2 regions of the Marinomonas sp. BSi20584 genome follow, and region 1 is predicted to be linked to the other one. Evidence: riboswitches for the same ligand, from Rfam matches in the RefSeq annotation. Region 1 holds a riboswitch; the other holds the start of a gene.
What was found. A riboswitch is a leader RNA that binds a small molecule or an ion and turns the genes downstream of it on or off. The one in region 1 is predicted to bind FMN.
Positions count from the first base shown of each region.

Region 2: it holds a riboswitch for FMN, as region 1 does, so the genes downstream of both, TY87_RS19735 (6,7-dimethyl-8-ribityllumazine synthase) here and TY87_RS05570 (DMT family transporter) in region 1, are expected to answer to the same signal.

Region 1 covers NZ_KZ454872.1:119,649-127,209, reverse strand. The annotation lists gene TY87_RS05585 (restriction endonuclease subunit S) at 1-442, shown strand, start outside; gene TY87_RS05580 (RNA-binding domain-containing protein) at 461-1,819, shown strand; gene hsdR (EcoAI/FtnUII family type I restriction enzme subunit R) at 1,812-4,457, shown strand; gene TY87_RS05570 (DMT family transporter) at 4,498-5,427, opposite strand; FMN riboswitch at 5,548-5,729, opposite strand; gene rarD (EamA family transporter RarD) at 5,902-6,816, shown strand; gene TY87_RS05560 (hypothetical protein) at 7,000-7,437, shown strand.
Region 2 covers NZ_KZ454895.1:25,830-33,390, forward strand. The annotation lists gene cobM (precorrin-4 C(11)-methyltransferase) at 1-741, opposite strand, end outside; gene cobJ (precorrin-3B C(17)-methyltransferase) at 789-1,565, opposite strand; gene TY87_RS19730 (MliC family protein) at 1,678-2,043, opposite strand; FMN riboswitch at 2,312-2,473, shown strand; gene TY87_RS19735 (6,7-dimethyl-8-ribityllumazine synthase) at 2,595-3,086, shown strand; gene TY87_RS19740 (leucine-rich repeat-containing protein kinase family protein) at 3,216-4,457, opposite strand; gene TY87_RS19745 (DinB family protein) at 4,500-5,033, opposite strand; gene TY87_RS19750 (DUF1304 domain-containing protein) at 5,059-5,418, opposite strand; gene TY87_RS19755 (DUF2496 domain-containing protein) at 5,529-5,756, opposite strand; gene tmpT (thiopurine S-methyltransferase) at 5,930-6,568, shown strand; gene TY87_RS19765 (YgiQ family radical SAM protein) at 6,717-7,561, shown strand, end outside.

The DNA of each region.
Region 1 (7,561 bases):
AAAGTATCAACTTGAGGTTGATGATATCGTAATAGCAATGGACCGAACTTGGGTCAAAGCAGGTATGAAGTTTTCTAAAATAACTTCAGAAGACCTTCCGGCTTTATTAGTCCAACGGGTTGCTCGACTACGAGTTCTAGATTCTCTAAATTCAGATTATCTATATCATTTAGTAGGCAGTAAACTGTTTGAATCTTACGTTTTATCAATTCAAACAGGACTTGGAGTTCCACATATTAGTGGTAAGCAAATTCAGTCGTTTAGTTTTAATAAGCCAAATATTGAGCAACAAAAGATACTTGTTTCAACCATGAATAATCTCAGAAATGAAGTGACTAAATTAAAAGCTATTTATCAGAAAAAACTAAACGCCATAGACGAGCTCAAGAAATCCATTTTACAAAAAGCCTTTAGCGGTGAGTTAACCAACACAATCGAGTAACTAGATAAGGACGATCTAATGCTGAACACCATCAATGTAAATCAACCGCCTTTAGTCGAAGGTCAGCGAGTGGAATTTAAACGCCAGTTGACGGACGGACTAGAAAAAGAAGTGGTGGCGTTTTTAAACGCCCACGACGGCGGCTTGATTTACATTGGCATTGACGACGATGGTCAAGGGCTGAATTTAAACAAGCTAGACCAACTGCAATTACAAATTAAAGACCGCATTAAACAAAATATCAGCCCTTCGACAATGGGCTTGTTCGATGTATTGACCGAACGCTATCAAGAAAAAAGCATTATCAAAATCGTCGTCGCCCGCGGTTCAGAACAGCCTTACTACTTACGCAAAGCAGGTATGTCACCCAAAGGGTGTTTTATTCGTATTGGCTCGGCAGCGGAGCCGATGCCGCAACGCATGATCGAAACCTTATTTGCCACCCGCACACGTAATTCGATTGGCAATATGCGTTCACGCAATCAAGACCTACACTTTGAACAGCTTAAAATCTATTACCAAGAGCGCGATTTGCCTCTTAACGAGCAATTTGCCCGCAACTTAGAGCTATTAACCACGGAAGGCGATTTTAACTACGCGGCTTATTTATTGGCCGACGACAATGGCATGTCGATCAAGGTGGCGAAATACTCAGGGCTGGATCGGATTAATCTAATCGAAAACGAAGAATACGGTTATTGCTGTTTGATCAAAGCGACCAAAGCCGTGCTAGAAAAACTCAAGGTAGAAAACAAAACCCTCGCCACCATTACCGATAGCACCCGTAACGAAACCAAGCTGTTAAACCCAATTGCGCTTCGTGAAGCTGTGATTAATGCGATTATCCATAATGCCTACAGCCGCGATGTACCGCCTAAATTTGAGCTGTTTGCGGATCGTTTAGAAATCACCTCCGCAGGCAGTTTGCCACAAGGCTTTAGCCAAGATGAATTCTTTATGGGCTATTCGGTACCGCAAAACAAAGAACTCATGCGGGTGTTCAGAGACGTGGATTTAGTAGAGCAATTAGGCTCTGGCATACCGCGTATATTACAAAGCTACAGCAAAGACGCCTTTTACTTCACCGACAACTTTACTCGTTTAGTTTTGCCCTTTAGCCAAACGCTAGCGATGAATGGACAAGCTACCGGACAAGCTACCGGACAAGCTGAAACACTATTACTCTATTGCGTAGAACCAAGAACGACAAAAGAAATGATGGCGCATTTAGAGGTCAGCCACCGAGAGCATTTTAGGGATAGTCTGTTAATACCATTGCTCGATTCGGGGCAACTAGAAATGACCCTTCCAGACAAACCCAGAAGCCCTAAACAGCGTTATGTCACGGTCAAACCAACGGACGATAATCATGACTAGAAACGAATCTGAAACCCGTGCTGAGTTAATCTCGCCTAAATTGGCCTTAGACGGCTGGGGCGTTATTAACCCTAATGCTAGTGATCCTAATGTTATTGATCCGACAGCTAGTGACCTGAGTGTCATTCGTCGTGAAGTAGAGATCACCGCTGGCCGTATTTTAGGGGGCGGTAAACGTGCTGCAAACCTAAAGTGCGACTATGTATTAGAGTTTAAAGGTCGTAAATTAGCCGCGGTTGAGGCGAAACGAGAAAACCTAAGTTACACCGAAGGCGTTCGCCAAGCAAAAGACTACGCTCAGCGTTTACAGTGTCGTTTTGCTTATGCCACCAACGGCCATGAAATTTACCAAATAGACATGGTAACGGGCGAAGAGAAGCAAGTAGACCGTTATTTAAGCCCTGAGGAAATGTGGGCGGCGGCCTTCAGTGGTGGCAATAATAACGGCGTAGCAGAACCTAAGTTTACCAGCACATGGCGCGAGCGTTTCTCCCAAATCCCTTTTGAAAAGAAAGGCGATTGGCAACCGCGCTATTATCAAGAAAATGCCATCAACCAAGCTTTAGAGGCCATTGCCCAAGGCAAAGATCGTATTTTACTGACTCTCGCCACAGGCACAGGGAAAACCTGTATTGCGTTTCAAATCACCTGGAAGCTATTTCATAGCCGCTGGAGTTTGCAGGCAGCAAAGAATCCAAGTAAGGCTAAAAAGCGTCCACGTATTTTATTTCTTGCCGATCGAAATGTCTTAACCAAACAAGCCTTCAATGACTTTGGTGCTTTTGGTGAAGACGCGGTGGTAAGGATTACGCCGAGTGAAATAAAAAAAGCCAAAGGCGTCCCTAAAAATGCCAGTATCTTTATGGCGATTTTCCAAACCCTGATGACTGATTCAGCAACGAATGCAGCCAGTAACGGGAATGTAGACTCAGAAGAAGAACTGGAAAGCGAAGACTTCGAGCAACCATTATTCACCGATACCAGTGATTGTAATTTCCGACACTACCCAGAAGACTTTTTTGATTTCATTATCATCGACGAATGTCACCGCGGCGGTGCCAATGATGAAAGCTCATGGCGTGATATTCTTAACTATTTTTCTCCCGCCGTGCAATTGGGTTTAACCGCGACACCAAAGCGCACCGACAATGCCGACAGTTATAAATACTTTGGCGAGCCTGTTTACAGCTACACCTTAAAAGAAGGCATTAATGACGGCTTTTTAACACCGTTTAAGGTGTATCCCATTGTCGGCACCATGGATGAATATGTTTACACGCCGGGCGATGCAGTCAGTTTTAAAGGCGAACCAGAACCTGGCAGAGTCTATAAAGAAAGCGATTTTAACCGCATTATCACCATCCCCAAACGGGAAGAAAAGCGTGTGCAGTATTGGATGGATCATATTAATCCGAAGGAAAAAACCATCGTATTTTGTGCCACCCAAGAACACGCTGGCACAGTGCGCGATTATATTAACCAATACGCTCGTGCAAAAAAGTGGACAACAAACCCTAATTATTGCGTGCGTATTACGGCCAACGATGGTGCAGCGGGTGATAACGACTTGCGTACCTTCTGCGATAACGAAAAAACCATACCGACCATATTAACGACGTCACGCAAGTTATCGACCGGCGTAGACGCACGTAACGTGCGCAATATTGTGCTGATGCGTGAATGCAAAAACATGATTGAGTTTAAGCAGATTATTGGTCGTGGTACGCGAATGTACGATGGCAAATCCTTTTTCACCATCTACGACTTTGTCAAAGCGCATCATAACTTTTCCGATCCTGAATGGGATGGTGAACCGCTGCCTCCTGAAGGCAAAATAGACGCAGAACCTTGCGATATTTGCCATACTAATCCTTGTACTTGTCTGTGTTTGGATTGTGGCTTTAACCCATGTAATTGCCAAATTGATACGCTAGACGAGCCGTGTGATATGTGCCAACAATCTCCTTGCCAATGCTCCGAAGGATCAGATGGGCCTTGTCAAAACTGTGGAAATACGCCTTGCAGCTGTGCGACGGATGATGACGATGAGCCCAGCAAACCAGAAAAAATAGTCATCACGCTAACAGATGGTAAAACACGTCAAATACAGCACATGAAAAGTGTTTTGTTTATGGGCGCGAATGGCGATATGCTGACGGCTTATCAATTTATCGGTGAAATGTTTGGTGATCTACCGCGCTTTTTCCGTAATGAAGATGAATTGCGTAACATTTGGAGTGACCCGACAACGCGTGAAAAGCTTTTAACGGATTTGCATGAAGCAGGTTACGACGATGAAAAACTCGATAGCATGAAAGATATTATCGATGCCAAAGACAGTGACGTGTATGACCTATTAGCTTATGTGGCTTATGCCAGAGACACTCACACTCGCAAAGAGCGTGTATTCAATGCGAAACCCAGTATTTCCAAGGCATTCACCTACAAACAAGTCGAGTTTATCGAGTTCATTTTAGATAAATACATAGAAGATGGCGTACAAGAATTAGCCGCTAAGAAAATGCGCAGCTTGGTCGAGCTAAAATACAACACCATCAGTGACGCCGCCGCAGAGTTTGGCTCCCCAGCGGCGATACGTGACACCTTTATTGGTTTTCAGCGTTATTTATACGAATAGATACGAGCATGTCACGTCAGTAAGAGAGTCAAAACACCTCTTACTGAGCCACTGGCGTTAATTCCGCCTTTCTTAACTCTTTCATCCGCAAGCCAATATTACCTAAAATTAACATCATACCGCCGATGATTTGATAAGCCGTTAGGCCCATATCAAGGAATAGCCAGTTGATGGCGGCGGCGAAGACAGGGAAAGACAACTCAGCCAAGGTAGCGAGTTGCGCCGGCACGGTTTTAAGTCCTTGGTAATAGAACCACATGCCGATAAAACCGCTCAGCAGGGCCATCGCAATAGCTAGGCCAAGGTCAATCGACTTCATTGCGACTAGAGTATCAGACTGCGCTAGCGCCATCGGCAATAACACCAATAAACCCGCCACAAAACGCCCCGACATAATCGCGTTCGCTGGCATGTGTTGATAAGACAAGTACTTGCCACAAACCGTCGCGGCGCCCCATGCGATGACCGCAATTAAGGTATAACCATAACCTTTTAGGATACTCGTGGTGTCGCTTGAATAATGCCATTGCGCGTCACCCAGTTGACGTAAATCCGGCCACATCATCACAAAACTGCCCAATAATATAACCGCCGCCCACTGAACAAAGTGCCCTTCAATGCGTTCTTTTAGTAACCAATACGCCAGCAGAATCGCTACGATTGGCTGCAATTTTTGCAGCAAGATAACGACAGTTGGATTCAGGTAATGGAAAGCTTCGGTAAACGCCAAGGTGCCCATTGCTGAACCAATGCCGCCAATAAAAAACAAGCACGAAAAGCCGCCTATCGACATATGACGATAAACATGGCGATAGCGCCACAACATAGGTGCGACAAACAGCACTAAGGTAAGGTGTTCGATTAGGACAATTTGCAGAGTGGAATAACCCGCACCCAGCAAGGGGTAACGAATTAAGGTATCAAGCGCCCACGTGAAGCACGCGATCATGATAAAGAATGTTCCTGCCATCTTTTGGTTTCTCCAAATAATAAGATGTACAGGGGTGATGAGAACGAATAGTACCAAGCGCTGCACATAAAAAAGCACAGCACAGAAACGCCTAAAGAAATTAGGCGTAACTAAGACTTGGTCGATCTTCTATCATCCGGACTATGACCGTCGGCTCTGGAGTCTCACCAGATCTGCTGACCCTTGCTACTTAAAAGACATGTCTTAAGTTAAGAAACAAGGCGCTCGCGGGCTGTTGATAGACTTTTCAATCTTATCAAATCACCGCCGGTGGGGAATTTCGCCCCGCCCCGAAGTTCGATTAATGTAAAAATTTACTGTCTAACTTTAAACCTATCACCCTACTTAGGCAATAAGCTCAAGATGTATGCTAATGAAATAATCTATTTCTAATGCAATAAAAAATGTGACCACTTGTCTCGCATTCATATACACTCTCTATCCAAAAATAATTCATTGAACGGGATCACTTCAATGCAAACTTCCTCTAAAAGCGGCATTTTATACGCGTTAACAGCATTTACCTTATGGGCCATTGCACCAATCTATTTTAAGGAAATGTCATTTATCCCGGCTCAGGAAATCCTCGCTCACCGTATTATTTGGTCATGCCTGATCGTTTTGGTATTAATCATTCTGCTACGTTATACCAGCGCGCTAAAAACTGTGCTGCGCTCGCCTAAAACCTTATCAGCCATGCTGATTTCAACAGTACTTATTGGCTTTAACTGGGGTATCTTTATTTGGGCTATACAAAACAACAAGATACTAAGTGCCAGCTTGGGTTATTACATTAACCCGCTTATTAGTATTTTATTAGGCGTGATTTTCTTTAAAGATAAACTAGATAGGGTACGAAAAGCGGCCGTTGTTTTATGTTTTTGCGCAGTTGCTTTTGAGGTCATTCAATTTGGTTCATTGCCTTGGATCGCTTTGGCTCTGGCCATTACTTTTGGCTTTTATGGTTTGGTACGTAAAAAAGTCGCCGTCGATAGCTTTACGGGTATGGCGATTGAAACCGCGATTTTATTACCTTTTGCTCTCGCCTATTTAATACTCAGCGACTCACCAAGCACCAATATGTTTGACAACAGCAGCACTGTAAATTGGTTACTATTAGCTTCTGGACCAATAACTATGGTTCCACTCATGTGCTTCGCGGCAGCAGCTAACAGAGTGAGCCTAGTAACACTTGGGTTCTTCCAATACATAGGTCCCACGGGAATGTTTATCTTAGCGGTATTTTTGTACGACGAGCCGCTCAGCCCAGAAAAACTCACCACTTTTGTACTGATTTGGTCTGCTCTTGCCATGCTAATTGTGGACTCAATTCGCCGTCTTCGTAAAACCAAAGTGGCGAAGCTTATTGATAGTAATGGCGAGATATAACTCTACTCCCAAGGCATGACTCATAGTGAGTCATGCCAACTCAGATACGTCAGAACAATCCGTAAAGATTGACGATTCCCCGTCATCAACAAGGAAGCTTCGCGGTAACGCATTGATCGACCTATTTATTCACTCACAAAACCCTATTGTTAAGATCATCTTTAAATAAGTTGGGTTCTTACTATGCATGTTAATGTCCAAAAGACCTTTGCCAAAACCTTTGCGGCTATTTTTTTCACACTTGCCGGTTTTGTAGTCATTGCCAGCTTTGGCGGCGCTATAAACGAGTATCGTCACGGTGAGAGCCTTACTCAAGTCATCATCAAAATTATCAATTCCAACATCATCGCCATTGCGGTATTTGAACTGGCGATGGTCATCAACAAAGAATACGGCAGTGATAATGAACATGACGTTATTGTGTTACTGAGACGCACATTACCGCGTTTTATCGGCACGGTTTGTGTTGCGATGGCATTAGAAGGTCTGATTATGGTGATCAAATACAGCCAACTCGATATGGCGGGTAATTTGTATTATCCAGTGGCAATTGTCGCTAGTTCGGGCTTCTTACTGATTTCCCTTGGTGTTTTCTTAAAATACGCGCCTCGTGAACATTAATTTTTTTAGAACAAAAATGATCAAAAAAATGAATTATCTAGCACCATAAGTTATTTAAAATCATGGCATTTTTTGTTTCTTTTTTAGCCTCCAAGCCTCACAATCGCGGCATGTTTGGCTACTG
Region 2 (7,561 bases), on a different contig from region 1:
GATATGCGCTTGTCCTTTATCATATAAATAGGAATCCGCGAAATCTTCCGTGTCTAATACCTTTCCGACCAATATCAAACTGGTACGAGTGAATTTTTTCTCTCTTACTTTGGCAACAATATCCGCTAAAGTTCCCACAACATAATCTTGATCTGGCCAACTAGTGCGATAACACACAGCAACAGGGCAATCTTCGCCATAATGAGGAATGAGTTCTTCGACGATTTTATGGATACGAGTGATACCAAGATGAATCGCTAACGTCGCGCCACTTTGCGCCAAAGCTGGCAAACGCTCTCGTTCTGGGAAGGGAGTTTTACCTTCATAACGAGTCATAATTACGGTTTGTGAAACACCAGATAACGTCAGTTCTTTACGCAATAACGCAGCCGATGCCGCAACCGCACTGACACCCGGAATCACTTCGTAATCAATATCTAAGGCTTCCAAACGACGAATTTGCTCGCCAATCGCGCCATAAAGAGCCGGATCACCAGACTGCAAACGGGCAACGTCTTTGCCTTCTTGCGCGGCTTTTTCGATGACTGCTGTTGTTTCATCCAAATTCATTTCCGCTGTATCGTAAATTGCCTCTGCTGAACCACGAACACTATCAATCACCTGCGGTGGAATCAAAGAACCCGCATAAAGAACAATCGGACAACGTTCCATGGTTTTGACGGCTTTTACCGTCATCAAGTCTGGATCGCCTGGGCCTGCGCCAATAAAGTAAACCTTCATTTATTTCCCTTATATTTTATAAAGAGCTAAAACGTTTATAAGAGCTCTTAAAGCTTCTTAGAATAGCCGCGCGGCGTGTAAATCCAATTCTTCTCACCATTGACTATGTGTTTGGTGTCGGAGTTCCCGACACTAACCATGGTAAACATATCCACGTCTTTGGCATCTAATTCGCCAAGCGTCGTAAAGGTAATATCTTCTTCAGGACGAGTTAATTGACGGCCAATCATGACTGGTGTGGTAGCAGGACGATATTGCAACAAAACATCACGAGCGTGGTTCAATTGCCAATCGCGTTTTTTCGAAACGGGGTTGTAAAAAGACACAACAAAATCGCCAGCGCCACAAGCATGCAAGCGCTTATCGATGGTTTCCCAAGGAGTTAATAAATCAGACAATGAAATAGTGCAGAAGTCGTGGCCAAGCATGGCGCCAACTCGGCTAGCGCCCGCTTGCATAGCAGAAATACCTGGGATAACTTCAATATCCACATCCAGCCATTCAGGATGATTTTCTTTGCCTTGTAACTGCATATCCAGCAATTCAAATACCAAAGTCGCCATTGCATAAATGCCAATGTCACCGCTGGAAATCAAAGCAGTATTTTTTCCTTGCGCAGCCAAGTCAAGAGCCAAGCGTGCGCGGCCTATTTCTTCACCTAATGGCAGATTATGAAAGGTTTTTCCTTCGCTTAGCTCACCCAGTAAATCTAAATAGTAGCCGTAAGCAACCCAATCACTGCAAACTGCCAATGCTTTGGTGGCATTCGGTGCCACCAAGCCTAAATCACCGGGCCCCATACCCATTACAAATAACTTGCTCATGCATTCTCTACAATATAATCAAGCGCCACAGGACGCGAATGAGGCCATTGTACACGGATTGCAAATTTGACGGGATGAAAACACCACTATTTAGAATGAGTGATGTTCAGGTTTAGGATTCAACACGAACAAGGCGGCAATGATTTCTTTCTACGCCATTAAACTCTAATTCAGCTTCATCACCATGAATCCAAAAAGATAGGCCTTCACCCAAATAAAATGCACCAGAGGCGCTTATTGCATGAGTAAGTACATAGGTTTTTTCTTTCCAAGATAACTGGGCTTGTTCGGCATGAAAAAATATATTTAAAGGCATGTTATTGCAGAGATAATCAGCCTCATTGGTTTGAGCAACGTCTTCTATCTCATATGTATCTTCATCTGGAGCAACGTTTTTATTAACTGAGCTGCAAGCAGCTAGTCCAAATAAAGAAGAACCAAGCAGGACGCTTTGTAGAAGCAACTTTTTAATGTGCACTATATGAGACTCCATTCTAGAACCACTTTTCCGATACACCATTCTTGACTAAAAGGTCATTATAGTGAGCAATCTGAATTTTAACAGCTCATATTATATAGCGCTAGATAATAAGCTCTACCAAGCACTATCAGTTATTAGTTACTTTTTGTTATTTAAACCATTAATTAACGGCAAAATTGTCACAAAATCGCCACAATTGACAAGAGCAGACTCTTTGACAGTCAAGGATGAAAACGAGTATATTTCACCAGTCGGATTTATCCGACTTCGTTCTCGGGGCGGGGTGAAATTCCCCACCGGCGGTAAAGACTTTGTTTAAACTAAAATCTAAGCCCGCGAGCGCCTTTAAGAAGCCTTTCTTTTAGGGTCAGCAGATCTGGTGTGATTCCAGAGCCGACGGTTATAGTCCGGATGATAGAGAGCGCGTCAGACAAGACCTATATTGGCTTAGCAACTTTTGCTACGCCCGATTTAAGGTATGCCATTTAAAAGTGGTGTATTTGCCTGCCCGTTCGCCCTGATTCACCTTAGATATTTAGGATTAAAAAATGAATCAGAGCTCAACGAATAACATTGATTTCACTCCTGCTACAAAACGCATCGCTATTCTTCATGCTACTTGGCACGAAGATATTGTATTAAATTGCGTTGAAGGCTTTAAAAACGAACTAGTCTCTCGCGGTTACGATGCTTCTTTAATTGAGGTTATCTCCGTACCTGGTGGCTACGAAATTCCATTACAAGCAAAACTGCTAGCAAAAAGTGGGCAATATTCCGCTATTGCAGGTACGGCATTGGTTGTAGATGGTGGTATTTACCGTCACGATTTTGTTGCTCAGGCAATTTGTAACGCCTTAATGCAAGTTCAATTGGAAACGGAAGTACCTGTTCTAACGGCGGTACTAACACCTCATAACTTCCATGAGCACGACGAGCATAAAGAATACTTCAGCCGTCATTTTGTTAAGAAAGGTATTGAGCTGGCAAATGCTTGCGATCAAACCATTCGCTTAACAGAAAAAGCCAAACAAATGCTCTAAGCATTTGGCTTAGAAAACACTAAGTTTGGTTAAGAGAGTACTAAGTTCGTAAAAGTGCCCCGCATTTCATGAGCATGAGATGCGGGGCACTTTTTACCTAACAAATAAGGTTTAAAACAACTTTATAATCTAGGAAAATGCGTGAGAGCGTAGCAATTTATAAAGGTCGCTATTTCGATCTTCTTCAACACACAAGCTCAACATATCATCGATAAAGAAGCCTAAAGCTCGTCGCTCTATTCGCTCAATCCCTTTCTGCTGCTGAGGCGATAAATTAGCATATTTTGATGCCGCACCAAAATCACCAAACAATACATGACCTTCTTCATTGATTAAGATGTTATGGGCATAAAGATCGCCATGGCTGACTTCTTTCTCACAAAAATGCGCGACTAACTGATCTACTTGCTCAACAATTCGAATTATTTTATCTATCGAGAATTGCTGATCCACCGCAAAAGTATCGCGTGTGCAAGACACAAGACTTGGTGGTTGACCTAGATTCGTATAATGTGCAGGAATCAGCTCCATCACCAGTGCAGAACAATCAGCCTCCGTCACTTTTGCCAAAGGTTGAACCAAATTACTGTGGTTACCGACAGCAAGACATGCATCAAGTTCGTCCTCAGGATAACCATCACTGGTTACCTCACCTTTGAATACCTTGATGGCTACAGATTCTGAAAAATCAAAGGTATTTTCACGCCAAGTCGCTAAGGAAATAACACCTGATGCTCCCTGTCCCAATACTTGATGCAATTCCAAATCACGAAATTGCACCGTTTTAAATTCATTATGCGGATCACGCTCGGCACAAAATGGATTGCCAGAGAATGCCAACCAAGCCAAACGAGGCAACTCCAATAAGGCATCAGGGAAAGCCACCAGCTGATTAGCCGAAAGGCGAACCAATTCTAGGTTGCGACAATTAACGATAGAATCAGGCAGTGATGTTAAACGATTTCCCGCCAAAGCCAGCTTCTGTAGACGTATTAGCTTTCCAAAATCCTCTGGAAGAGAGTCAATTTTGTTATCGGTAAGAATTAACCAACGGGTCAATGTCGGCAACGAATCAGAAGACACGCTAGTAATTTGATTGCTTTTAAAACCAATCATCTCCAAGTTCTCGCATTGCCCTAGAACCTCTGGCAATTGCGTGAAGCGATTATTCGAGCAAAAAAGTATACGAAGTTTTTTAAAACGTGATAAATCTGCTGGTAGCTCACTTAAACTGTTATTCGATAAATCTAAAATTTCTAGGCTTTCAGCTAGATCAAAGATAGCCTCAGGAAAAACTGTTAAATTCTCAGATAGCTGCAGGCGAACAATGCCTTTCAACTCTCCACGGTTAAGTTGGTCAAGTGTGTGCACAATAGAACTCTTTTTAAATAAGATTTATGCGCATTATAACAATTACATGCGTGGAATGGTGATTATCAAGTCAGTAATACCAACGTCAATTCCCATTTGTGAAAGCAAGGTAGTTATCTGCCCTCTATGATGGGTCTGATGGTTAAAAAAATGCTGCAGCGTAAAACCAAACCGTTGAGAATGATCAATCCCCTTCATATTTTTATATACCAATGCCGATGCTAGCATCTCGTCGGTTACTTCATCCATCATGGTAATAATCTGCTTATCTAGCTCGAAACGTTTACGTTGCAATAAGAGTAAATCATCAAACAACTGAGTATTAAGCTCAGCCGGACGCTCTAACGCACGAACAAGATCTAGACTAGAAAGCTCAATGAAATGGTCTGCAAAGCGTTTCAGCCAAATAATATCAGCCGCTAAATTGTGATTAAGCGTGCCTAGCACAGAGCCAAAGAATGCACCTTTATCTTCAACTAGATCGGCATAACTTAACTCACCAACGGCTTTATAAACAGCCTGATTCATCCATTGATTATAAGACGCCATCAGCTGCATATTTTCTTTTACCGACATAACCCTCCCCCTCTTAATGTATTCGCTAAGCTGCTGATAAAACCGCAATTAAAGCAATCACCCCAGGCAATCCCTGTACAAACAATATTTTCTTGCTTGAGGTAATCGCACCGTAAACACCAGCAACAACCACACAAAGCAAAAAAAAAACTGTCACCTGTGAGCCTGCCACACCAAGCCACAACCCCCACAATAACCCCGCAGCAAGAAAACCGTTATAAAGCCCTTGGTTCGCAGCCATTACCTTGCTCGCTTTGGCAAATTCCGGTTTCAAGCCAAATATTTTCATGCCTTTAGGTTTATCCCAAAGAAACATCTCGATGTACATAATGTATAGATGTAAAAGAGCGACAAGTGCTGTGGCAACAAGTGCAATTAATTGCATAGATAGAACCTCTTATTTTTTTATTCTATTGGTAAAACAATTTTAATTTAACTCGTCGAGTTCGAATGAAGCCTCTGAGAAACTATTTTGTTTCTTCTTGGTCTATTCACTCAAGCTCCACTTACTTTTTTATCTGTATTTTCGAGCTTCGCTTGCTCTTTATCTATTCTTTCAAGCTTCGCTTGCTCTTTATCTATTCTTTCAAGCTTCGCTTGAAAGTCTCTCAAAGCAATGGTCAAAGCACCAACAGCGACACTTGGATCAATATCGTGACTTTCAAGCAACTCAATAAGATCAACAGCCAGCTTGATATGATCTGGCGCGTGGTCTAAAGACATAAAAACTCCATATGGAAGACTGCAACAATCTATGTGTAAAATGCGAAAAATAGGCAGCTAAAAAACTTTTTTGCCGTCTATAATGGATTTTTTGCATTACGAATTGTTCGACGTAAAATAAGACAAATACAATACACATAGAACATAAACAAGCCTAATTTAACGAGGTTATCGTGATTACAAATGAATTTTGGTTGGATCGATGGAAAACAGGGCGTATTGGCTTTCATCAAGAAGGCGTCAACCCAAAGCTAATAGAGTTCTGGCCTGTCTTGCCAAAAGGAAGTCGAATTCTTGTGCCTTTATGTGGAAAGTCCAATGACATGATCTGGTTAGCTGAGCAAGGTTATCAGGTTACAGGCGTTGAGCTATCTTCTCTAGCGGTGATTCAGTTTTTAGGTGATAACGATTTGGCCTTTGAAACACATCAAGAAGGCGATTTAAAAGTTCATAGTGTTGACGGATTGCCTCTACGCATTGTCGAGGGTGACTATTTTCAATTCAACGAAACCGATTTTGATGCCTGTTATGATCGCGCAGCAATGATAGCCATGCCAGATTCAAAACGTAAAGAGTATGTTACCCATACACTTGATCGTTTGTCTTCATCTGCTTGTGTGCTATTGGTTTCATTACAGTATGATGGCGACAAACAAGGTCCGCCGTTTTCTGTCAATGAAGATAGTGTTGTATCACTGTGGGGGAGTCAAATTCAGAAAATCGCCTCGGAAAACCTAGCACTGACCAATCCTCAGTATAAAGAGGAAGAACACAACATATTTGAAGAAAGTGTATGGCGTATTCAACCTTAGAGAATATAAGCCTGAATAGACCTAGATTAGGCTGTCTACCCTAGGTTTTTTCTGGGATAATGCAGCACAATTTTTCACCGATAAGCCATGTATCCTCGTAATGACAAAGAATATCGCTAGCCATTACGCCCGATACCAAGAGTAAACAATGATCAAACGACATAAAACCGCCAAAGAACTCTTTTCTTACCCATTATATTGGGCTGAGTGTTATGGCGTTTCGCCCTTCCTACCAACTACAAGAGAAGAAATGGACGCTCTTGGCTGGGACAGCTGTGATGTAATCATAGTTTCAGGTGATGCTTATGTGGATCACCCTAGTTTTGGTATGGCGGTTTTAGGTCGCTTATTAGAAGCGCAAGGTTATCGCGTCGGCATCATCGATCAACCAGATTGGCGTAACACTGAAGATTTCATGCGTCTTGGTCGTCCTAACCTGTACTTTGGCGTTACTGCAGGCAATATGGACTCCTTGATCAACCGCTACACTGCCGACTTGAAAGTACGTAATGATGATGCTTATACACCTTATGGCATTGGCGGAAAACGTCCTGATCGCGCGGTTATTGTTTATTCTCAGCGTTGTAAAGAAGCCTTCCATGATGTACCAGTGATGATTGGCGGTATTGAAGCCAGCCTTCGCCGTATTGCCCAATATGATTATTGGAGTGATGAAGTGCGCCGTTCAGTGCTAATCGATTCGACTGCCGATATTTTACTTTACGGCAATGCTGAACGCGCCATGATTGAAGTAACCCATCAGATGGCTATGGGTAAAACACTTGATGAGTTAACCGATATTCGCGGCACGACTATTGTTCGAAATACCCCACCTGGCGGCTATACAGAAATCGATTCGACTCGTGTGGATTGGCCCGGCAAAGTAGAACAAATTTACAGCCCTTATGAATATATTCCAGAAGGTAAGTGTCAGACAAAGGACGAAGAAGAGTCCGACGTAATGCCTATTCGCGTAATTCCTGCTCCACTTCG